DNA from 2 places in the Dermacoccus nishinomiyaensis genome. Region 1 is predicted to be linked to the other one. Evidence: riboswitches for the same ligand, from Rfam matches in the RefSeq annotation. Region 1 holds a riboswitch; the other holds the start of a gene.
The links. A riboswitch is a leader RNA that binds a small molecule or an ion and turns the genes downstream of it on or off. The one in region 1 is predicted to bind thiamine pyrophosphate.
Positions count from the first base shown of each region.

Region 2: another riboswitch for thiamine pyrophosphate. It lies ahead of DYE07_RS14470 (MFS transporter); the one in region 1 lies ahead of DYE07_RS06490 (thiamine ABC transporter substrate-binding protein).

Region 1 is NZ_UFXX01000001.1:1,381,499-1,386,168, reverse strand. It holds partial or broken gene DYE07_RS06500 (DUF72 domain-containing protein) at 1-578, opposite strand, end outside; gene DYE07_RS06495 (DUF4235 domain-containing protein) at 867-1,202, opposite strand; TPP riboswitch at 1,473-1,581, shown strand; gene DYE07_RS06490 (thiamine ABC transporter substrate-binding protein) at 1,637-2,731, shown strand; gene DYE07_RS06485 (ABC transporter permease) at 2,742-4,415, shown strand; gene DYE07_RS06480 (ABC transporter ATP-binding protein) at 4,556-4,670, shown strand, end outside.
Region 2 is NZ_UFXX01000001.1:590,270-594,939, reverse strand. It holds gene DYE07_RS02925 (B3/B4 domain-containing protein) at 1-215, opposite strand, end outside; gene DYE07_RS02920 (M15 family metallopeptidase) at 609-1,223, shown strand; gene DYE07_RS02915 (hypothetical protein) at 1,446-2,084, opposite strand; gene DYE07_RS14470 (MFS transporter) at 2,168-3,496, opposite strand; TPP riboswitch at 3,490-3,595, opposite strand; gene DYE07_RS02905 (hypothetical protein) at 3,707-4,084, shown strand; gene dxs (1-deoxy-D-xylulose-5-phosphate synthase) at 4,256-4,670, shown strand, end outside.

The DNA of each region.
Region 1 (4,670 bases):
TGGAAGCGGATGCAGACGTTCGAGGAGGTGACGCGGACGTCGGCGGTGTGCGTCTTCGGGGTGGGCCCGTCCATGACGACGTAGGCCGCGTCGTGGAGTTTGAGCAGCGCGAAGACCTCGTCGTCGAGCCAACTGTCGTGGCGGAATCAGACGGCGATGTCGAAGCGGCTCGGCATCGCAGTGAGGAAGGCGTCGAGCAGCGCATCGTCGCGTTGCAGAGCCGGGGGGAGTTGGACGAGGAACAGCCCGAGGCGGTCGCCGAGCGCGTCGAGGGCGGGGGTGATGTGCGGTAGCCATTCGTCGAGGGCGGTGAGGTGGCCGACGTGGGTGAGGCCCTTGGGGGCCTTGACGGTCATGCGGAAGCCGTCGGGCAGGCGGCGGTGCCAGCTCTCGAAGCTCGTGAGTGCCGGCCAGCGGTAGTAGCCGGCGTTGAGTTCGACGGTGTCGAAGAGGTTCGCCGCGTAGTACTCGAGGCGCACGCGGTCGGCGACGCCTGCGGGGTAGACGGTGCCTTTCCAGGAGGCGTACGTCCACCCTGACGTGCCGAGGCGCAGTTGCGCTCGGGTGGCCGTGCTCATGGCGTCAGCATGCCACCGGAGCGCGGCGTGATGTTCGGCCGGGACGTGAATGTGGACGAGATCCGCCGAGGTGGACGTGAATCGCGAATGTGGGCGAAATTCGCCGGTGTGGACGAAATTCGCGACGCTCAGTGATGCGTCGGCCAGAGACACGCGAGGAGGGCCAGGCAGAACCTGACCCTCCAAGCGAACAGCTCCATGCGCAACATGGACGCCCCCGAGTCTGCTGCACCGAGCGTGGGAGCCGAGCCCGCGAGGCTCCCACGCCGGAAAGCGGACGAAGGGGAATTACTCCATGACGACGACGGGCGCCTGGCTCTTGCCCTTCTGGGCTTCCTTGGCCTCTTCTTCGGCGCGCTTGACGAGGGCCTGCGGCGGGTGGCCGGCGGACTTGGTGAAGTAGTCGGCGGCGCGGCGTTCGGCGTACATCTTGGCGGCGGCGAGTGCGCCGGTGGAGATGGCGGCGTAGATCGCGGCTTCGATGATGCTGGCGTTCGGGTCCTTCGCGCTGCGCGGGCTCTTGCCGGTCGTCATCTTCCACGTCTTGGTTGCGGTGGTCGTCGCGATCTTGCTCGCGACGATGCCGGCGCCCATGCTCAGCACCTTCCACACGAGGTTGCCCATGGTGTTTCCCCTTACGTGTCGTCGGCCGTCGTGAGGCGTCGTCGAGCCTCGGGCCGTTGATGTCTTGGGTCCATCCTCGCGCGTGCATGTGTCGCTGCGCCAGTCGGCATGGTCATCAGCCCGGTCTGACGGGGGTGGGCGTCGTGGCGGCCGGCTCGTGCACGAGGGATCCGGCGTCGGCGTGAGGTGCGCACGAGCCGTCAGCGGGGATGCCGGAGTGCGAAGCGGGCCGAAGCGTGTCGTCCGTCGGTGGTCGGTGCTAATCTCACGCTCGAACGACAGGGGAGCGCAGTGTGCGCTGAGATCGTGCCGCATCCGGCACCAAACCCTCGAACCTGACCCGGTTAGCACCGGCGGAGGAAGTCGAGTTCTCACTCGTCGCGCGTACGTGCGGGCGACGACGTCCCTCACTGGCCGTGAGGAGGAACGTTCACATGATGTCTCGTGGTGGCCGCGCCGTGCTGGCGCTCGCGTGCGTGGGTGCGCTGGCGGCGTGCAGCGTCGACAACAACTCGTCGGGCTCGAAGTCGAGTTCAGCGGGCGGCTCGGGTGCGTCGGGTTCGGGCGCGTCGAAGACGGTCACGTTGGTGACGCACGAGTCGTGGGCGCCCGACAAGAACGTCATGGCCGAGTTCACGAAGCAGACGGGCTACACCGTCAAGGTCGTGAAGTCCGGTGACGCCGGTGAGCTCGCGAACAAGCTCGTGCTGAGCAAGAACAACCCGCTCGGTGACGTCGTGTTCGGCATCGACAACACGTTCGCCTCGCGTGTCACGACGAACGACGTCCTCGAGCCGTACAGCCCGAAGGGCGCGCCTGCGTCGGCGTCGAAGTACGAGCTGCCGGACGGCCAGGGCAAGGGGCAGCTGTCGCCGATCGACACCGCGTCGGTGTGCGTCAACGTCGACGACGCGTGGTTCACGAAGAACCACAAGACGAAGCCCGCGTCGTTCGACGACCTCGTCAAGCCCAAGTACAAGAACCTCATGGTCGCGCCGGGCGCGTCGTCGAGCTCGCCGGGCATGGCGTTCTTCCTCGCGACCGTCGGCCACTACGGCCAGGACGGCTGGGAGGCGTACTGGAAGAAGCTCATGGCGAACGGGCTCAAGCTGACGTCGGGCTGGAGCGACGCGTACGAGGTCGACTTCACCGGCAGCGGCAAGGGCAAGCGTCCGATCGTCGTCAGCTACGACAGCTCGCCGGCGTTCACCGTCGACAAGGCGGGCACGTCGACGACGTCGGCGCTGCTCGACACGTGCTTCCGATCGACCGAGTACGCCGGTGTGCTCAAGGGGGCGAAGAACCCCGACGGCGCGAAGGCGCTCATCGACTTCATGAACGGTGCGAGCTTCCAGAAGTCGCTGCCCGACTCGATGTACGTCTTCCCCGTCGACTTGAACGTCGAACTGCCCAAGGCGTGGGCGGCGAACGCGAAGCAGCCGACGAAGCCGATCGAGGTGTCGCCCGCCGACATCGACAAGAACCGTTCCGAATGGCTGACGAAGTGGAAGGACGTCACGTCCAAGTGACGCCCGAGCGATGAACGGCACCCGTGATGGTCTGCGTCGCGGCGCACGAGCCCGGGGCGCTCGCGCGCCGTTCGTCATGGCCGCGCTTGCCGTCGTCCCGCTCGTGTTCCTCGCGATCTTCTTCGCGTGGCCCGTCGCAGCGATGGCGGTGCGTGGGCTCGCGCCGGGTCGGCACGTCGATCTGGGCGGATTCACGGACGTCCTGACGCGCCCGCGCATCCTGCGCGTGCTGTGGTTCACCGTGTGGATGGCGGCGCTCGCGACGGCGTGCTCGGTGCTGCTCGGTGTGCCCGTCGCGCACGCCCTGTACCGGCTGCGCGTGCCGGGGGCGGGGGTGTGGCGCGCGCTCGTCGTCCTGCCGTTCGTCCTGCCGACGGTCGTCGTCGGCGTCGCGTTCCGGTCGCTGTTCGCCGACGGCGGCCCGCTTGCCTGGTTGGGCTGGGACGGCTCGTGGCAGCCGGTGCTGCTCGCGATGGTGTTCTTCAACGTGTCCGTCGTCGTGCGCACCGTCGGGCCGATGTGGGCGTCGCTCGACCCGCGCACGGCGGAGTCGGCGGCGGCACTCGGGGCATCACCGCGGGAGGTCTTCCGGACGGTGACGTGGCCGCAGCTGCGCCCCGCCGTCGTCAGCGCCGCGAGCGTCGTGTTTCTGTTCTGCTCGACGGCGTTCGGCATCGTCCTCATGCTCGGTGGCCTGCGCTACTCGACGCTCGAGACGGAGATCTACTCCCTCACCGTCGAATTCCTCGACCTGCGAGCCGCGGCGGTGCTGTCGGTGACGCAGTTCGTCCTCGTCGCGGCGCTGCTCGTCGTCAGCGAACGCTCGCGCATCGGGCGTCATGACGAGCGGGTGCGGCGTGGCGTGACGCAGCAGACGGCGCTGCGACGTCCTGGGCGCGGTGACGTGGCTGCCCTGACGCTCACCGCCGCTGTCGGGGCGCTCATCCTGGCGCCGCTGGTGACGCTGCTCGTGCGCTCGCTGCGTTCCGATGGCGGCTGGACGGTGCAGCACTATCGCGGATTGGGTGACCTCGGGGTCGTCGGTGCGCTCTCGCAGAGCTGGCGCATCGCGATCGACGCTGCGTTGCTCGCGCTCGTGCTGGGGGTGTGCGTCTGCGTCGTCGTGTCGTGGCGCGCGGCGAGCCCGAAGGGGCGGAGTGTCGTCCGGCTGCTCGACGCGGCGTTCATGCTGCCGCTCGGCGTCTCGGCCGTGACCGTCGGTTTCGGTTTCCTCATCACGCTCGACCGGCCGCCTCTCGACCTGCGTTCGTCGTCAGCGCTCATTCCGATCGCGCAGGCAATGGTCGCGCTGCCGCTCGTCGTGCGCACGCTGACGCCCGTGCTGCGCTCGCTGGACCCCCGTCCGCGCGAGGCGGCCGCCGCGCTCGGGGCCTCGCCGGTCCGGGCATGGATGACGGCGGATCTGCCGGTGCTGTGGCGACCCTTCGTCGCGGCAGCCGGGTTCGCGCTCGCGGTTTCGCTCGGCGAGTTCGGCGCGACGGCCTTTCTCGCGCAACCTGATTCGCCGACGTTGCCCGTCGTCATCTACCAGCTGATCGGGCGCCCCGGTGACGCCAACTTCGGTGGCGCGATGGCAGCGTCCGTCGTGCTCGCAGCCGTGACTGGCCTCGTCATGGTGGCCGTCGACAAGATCGGCGGCGTCGCCGCAGGGAGGATGGGCTGATGGTGGGACGACCCAGGCGAGGCGACGCCGGTCCGGCGTGGGCTGGTGGGACGCCGGTCGGTGAAGAGCGGGCCAACGGGATGCCGTCTGGTGGCGAGAGGTCCGACGGGTTGCGAGCCGGTGGGACGCGGTCCGAGGGGATGACGTCTGGTGGCGAGCGGGCCGATGGTGAGCGGGCCGCGGAGGCGGCGCGCGGGCTCGTCGTCAGCGGCGCCCGCGTGACGTTCGCCGGCCAGGAGTCACCGGCGCTCGACG
Region 2 (4,670 bases), 790 kb from region 1:
CAGGCCGCGATGTGCGGCAGTTCCTCGGGAGGCGTGTGCTCGAGCATGCCGCGTACGTGCTCCTCGGCGGCGAACAGCAGCGTGTCGCTCTCCTCGTTCGACTCACCGCCGTGCAGGCCCTGCGCGACGACGAGAACGGCACGGTAATCGGGGCGCAGTTCGCGCACGGAGTCATCGATGGAAGCGGCTTCGAGCCAGGCGTCGAAAGAAGTCATGGGCCCATTCTCGCGCGGACGGCACGACGCGTGGGTGCCCCCGGGTGGGGGTGTGTCTCGAGGCGGTGGCCGCACCGGTGCTGCCGCAGCGCGCCGCTGTCTCACGAGCGTGACGCACGATCCCGCGAGCCGCGGTGATGTGTGTCACACTCAAGAGGCAGATGGCGGGGCGGGCAGCGCGCCGACGAGTGACGGGGGAATTCTGCGATGCAGACACTGACGCGACGTGGCGCACTTCGACACGCCGGCCTCGCTGCGGCGACGACGGCCCTCGTGATCGAAGGGGCGCCGCAGGCTTTCGCAGCGGTTCCTGCGTCGAGGCAGGTGGCCCGTGCGGGGGCAACGTCGGTCCTCGTGCGACGGACGACCGCGACGCTTTCCTACCGCGTCAACGTGCGCGATCAGCCCACGCTGGAACCGCGCGCCCGGATCGTCGGGACGCTGGCGAGCACCACGACGCTGACAGGCTCCTACGACGCGAGCGGCCTGTGGTTCCGCATCGCCGAGGGTGGGTTCAAGGGGCGGTGGGTGACGTCCGCAGTCCTCGTCGCGACGACGGCGCGCGCGGTGAACGGCCGTCTGCCGATGTCGGCCGTCACACGACTGCCGAGCTGGAGCGTCAACGTCAGCAACCTGCCGCACGAGCCGCGGTATCTCTCGCGCGCGGCGGCCGTCGGATATCTCGGACTGGCCGCGGCTTTCAAGGCTCGTTTCGGTGTGGCGCTGACGATCACCGAGGCCTACCGCACCCTGAGCCGTCAGCAGCTGCTCTACCGCACTCTCGGCTACCCCCGCGCGGCCGTCCCTGGCACCTCGAACCACGGGTTGGGCAACGCGATCGACTTCGGCATCGCCCGCACGAACGCGATCAACTCGCCTCTGTACTTCGGGCGTTCTTACGACGTGTGGCTGACGGCCAACTCCAAGCGCTGGGGATTCGACCGCCCCGACTACATGGATCGGCGCGGGTCCAACCCCGAGTGGTGGCACTACAACTTCGTCGGGTGACGACGGTGACGGAGGTTGCAACCGCTGGGTGAACCGCGCCGGCCATCAGTTGCTCGACGATTACGCGTCTGCACGAAGCATGTGCCGCACATTCGTCGTGCAGGTGCGTGATGCTCGAGCGGCTATCGGGGCGGGTGGCGGTTGCCGTCAGTCGAGACGCGTCGGCCGCCAGCACCCGTGGGGTACCGGCGGCCGAGATGATGCGTGTGAGGCTGGCCGTAATCAGCCGTGCGGCGTCAGCGTCATGTTGATCGTGTTGCCGGGGCCGGCCACCTGGCTGTTGACGAGGCTCGTCGACAGGCCGCAGTTGGCGAAGTTCGGGATGGTGAACGTGCCCGAGAGGTTGATCGGGTCGAACAAGCCACCCTGCTTGCCCGTCACGGTCAGCGTGATGGGGCTGCTCGTGCGGCAGTTCTTGCCGACGAGGTTGATGAGGCCCTTACCCGTGGCCGAGACATCCTTGATGTGGAGGTTGACCTTCTGGGTCTGCACGATCTTGTGCGTGTTCGGGTCGATCGTTCCGACGGCCTTGCCGACGGGTTCCTGCGAGATCGTCGCGATGGCGATCTGCAGCTTGCCGAGCTTCACCGGCATCTTGAAGTCCTTGAGCATGATGTCGGAGCTCAGGTCACCCTTCTCGACGTGGAGGGTGGAGAAGGTGAAGCCGGTCGTCGTCGAGGACTGCCCGGACTTCTTGATCGTCGTCGTCGCCGACGTGTCGTAGCCGAGGTTCCAGATGGTGTCCTTCGTCGTGTCGCTCGTCGCGGCCTGCGCGCCGGGCGCAGCCATCGTGACGGTGCCGGCCACGGCGGTGGCGACGAGGGCGATCTTGGCGGTACGGCGTGTGGTGAACATGCTCATCCTTCGATAGTCGATGTGAACCGAGTCACGACGTTAACAAGATCATCACGGCGTCGCCACCGGTTCGAGCTGATTTCACCCACTCAACTTACTTTTTCGTAACCACCAACGTTACTTCCGCGTATCCACGCGGGGGCAAGAGTGACGAGGAGGCCCGCGACGCAAAGCACGAGCGGGACGGCGGCCGAACGGCCGAGCCACTGTGTCACGGTGGGCAGCCAGAACGGGTACAGGCCGGGCAGCACGATCGACGCCGAATAGACGCTGCCGTAACCGCGCGAACGTCGCGACTCGGGGAAGTGTTCGGCGAGGTAGGCGCCGACCGGGCCGTAGGCGGAGACGGTGACGATCTGGACGGTCGCGACGGCGATCGTCGTGGCGACGATGCTGCCCGATGACGCGGCATGCATTGCCACGAGATAGGCGGCGGGGGCGGCGATGCAGGCCAGTGCTCCGAACGCCATGAAGAAGCGTGAACGGCCCACACGCGTCGAGACGGCACCCGCCGCGGCCATCGTCGGCGCACTGACGGCCGTCGCGACGAGCATGACGAGCCCGACGTCATGGGGGGAGAAGTGCGGGCGCAGCGAACTCGTCAGCACCGAGACCCCCATCATCGTGAACAACCACAGCCCCGTCATGAGGGTGAACAATGCGGCCACGACACGGCCCGTCACGCGCTCTTCCTCGTCGTCGGTCGCGTCGTGCGCGGCGGGATCGCGATTGTCGGATTCGTGGGGAGAGTGGCTGTGACCTGCCGGCCCGGCGTGCGCTGACCTCGCGGTGAGGGCCAGGATCAACGGCAGGAGTGCGCCGACGACGAACAGCAGGCGCCACCCCCACGTGGTGTACGCGCCGCCGAGTGAGGCCGTCAGCATCATCGTGGCGGCAGCGATGGTGGCGTTCGCGAGGGGTGACATCGCCATGACGAGGCCGCTCAGGTGGCCGCGTCGTTGCGGCTCTGTGAGCGCGAGGGCGCGGGGGATGGCCGCGGAGTACTGCCCGCCGAGGAAGAATCCGGCGGCGAAGCGCAACGCCAGGAGAGCGGCCACGGCCCACGTCGAGGTGTGCAGGGGGAGCGTCACCATGAGGCCGGTGCACACGCTCAGGCCGAGCAGTGCGCCGCGTGACACGCGGGCTCGTCCGCGACGATCGGCCAGGGTGCCGAGGATGAACGCCCCGAGGGGGCGGCCCAGGAGTGTCGCGGCGAAGACGAGGCCGTCGGGAATCGTCGAACGCGTCGACAGCACCCCACCCAGCGCAATGACGGGCAGGAAGATGTCGAACTGGTCGACGAAGTTTCCGACGAGGGCGCTGCGGCGGGCCTCGCGCCGTTCTGGGGTGGCGGCGGCCGGCGCCAGGCGTGGCGCATCGTCGTGGGCAGGGGAAGGGGCAGGCGTCAGGGTAGCCACGATCGAACACTCCCTACGGCGGCATGAACCGCATCAGGTTGGACGGTCGGCATGGCGATGCCCTCTCAGCCCGCGCCTCGGGCTCCCGTGTGACGGGCTCAGCATGCCACAGAGCACCTGGCTTCGGGGGCGTGTCTCGCGCCGGTCTGCGGTCTCGTGGGGCGGTCATCAAATAGAACACGTGTTCGAACAATGGGGTACGCTGGGGTCATGTCGGACGAGGTGAACACCGGCCCTCCGGGCTGGCCGAGAGGTGTGCCGCCGCCGGGTGCACCGGGGTGGCAGGAGGCGGCGACGCAGTGGCTGCTCGATCAGTGCCCCTCGGATTTTCGGGCCTACGACGCATGGCGCCGTCACCCGGTGGCGCTCGCTTGGGTGGCGACGTGGCATGTCGACGCTCAACTCGGCGCGATGCGCGAGTCATATCGCCGCATCCGCGTCGACCTCGCCGACGAGCTGCCACCGCGCGCGGTGCCGCAGGTGATGGAGCACCTGTCCGCGGAGGGGCTGCGGTTGCGTGCCACGGCGCGCGCCGTCCGTCTCGTGCACGAGGCGATGCGCGGCAAGACGTTCGTCCCTCGGCTGTGATGCGCCGGCGTTCGGGGCGGGTGCGTGGGCGGGCAGAGTCCCGGCCTTTGATCTCCGACGGCGCTACCGGCTCCGACGGGGCGCGACGGGAGGGTGCCCCCGCCCGCATGGCGGCTGCGCGGTCGACGACCTAGACTCAGGAGACTGCACTTTCGAAAGGCTGAGTGAGACGTGACGCTGCTGGAAACCATCTCGGGTCCGGACGATCTCAAGCGAATCCCCGCCGAGGAGCTCGACGCGCTCGCCGCCGAGATCCGTCAGTTCCTCGTCGAATCCGTCTCCAAGACGGGTGGGCACCTGGGCCCCAACCTGGGTGTCGTCGAGTTGAGCATCGCGATGCACCGCGTCTTCGACTCGCCGAAGGACACGTTCGTCTTCGACACCGGCCACCAGAGTTACGTCCACAAGTTGCTGACGGGGCGTCACGACTTCAGCAAGCTCAAGAAATCCGGCGGACTGTCGGGTTACCCGAGCCGCGAGGAGTCGGAGCACGACGTCGTCGAGAACTCGCACGCCTCGACGTCGCTGAGCTGGGCCGAGGGCATTGCCAAGGCGCGCCGCCTCAAGGGTGAGAGCGACCGTCACA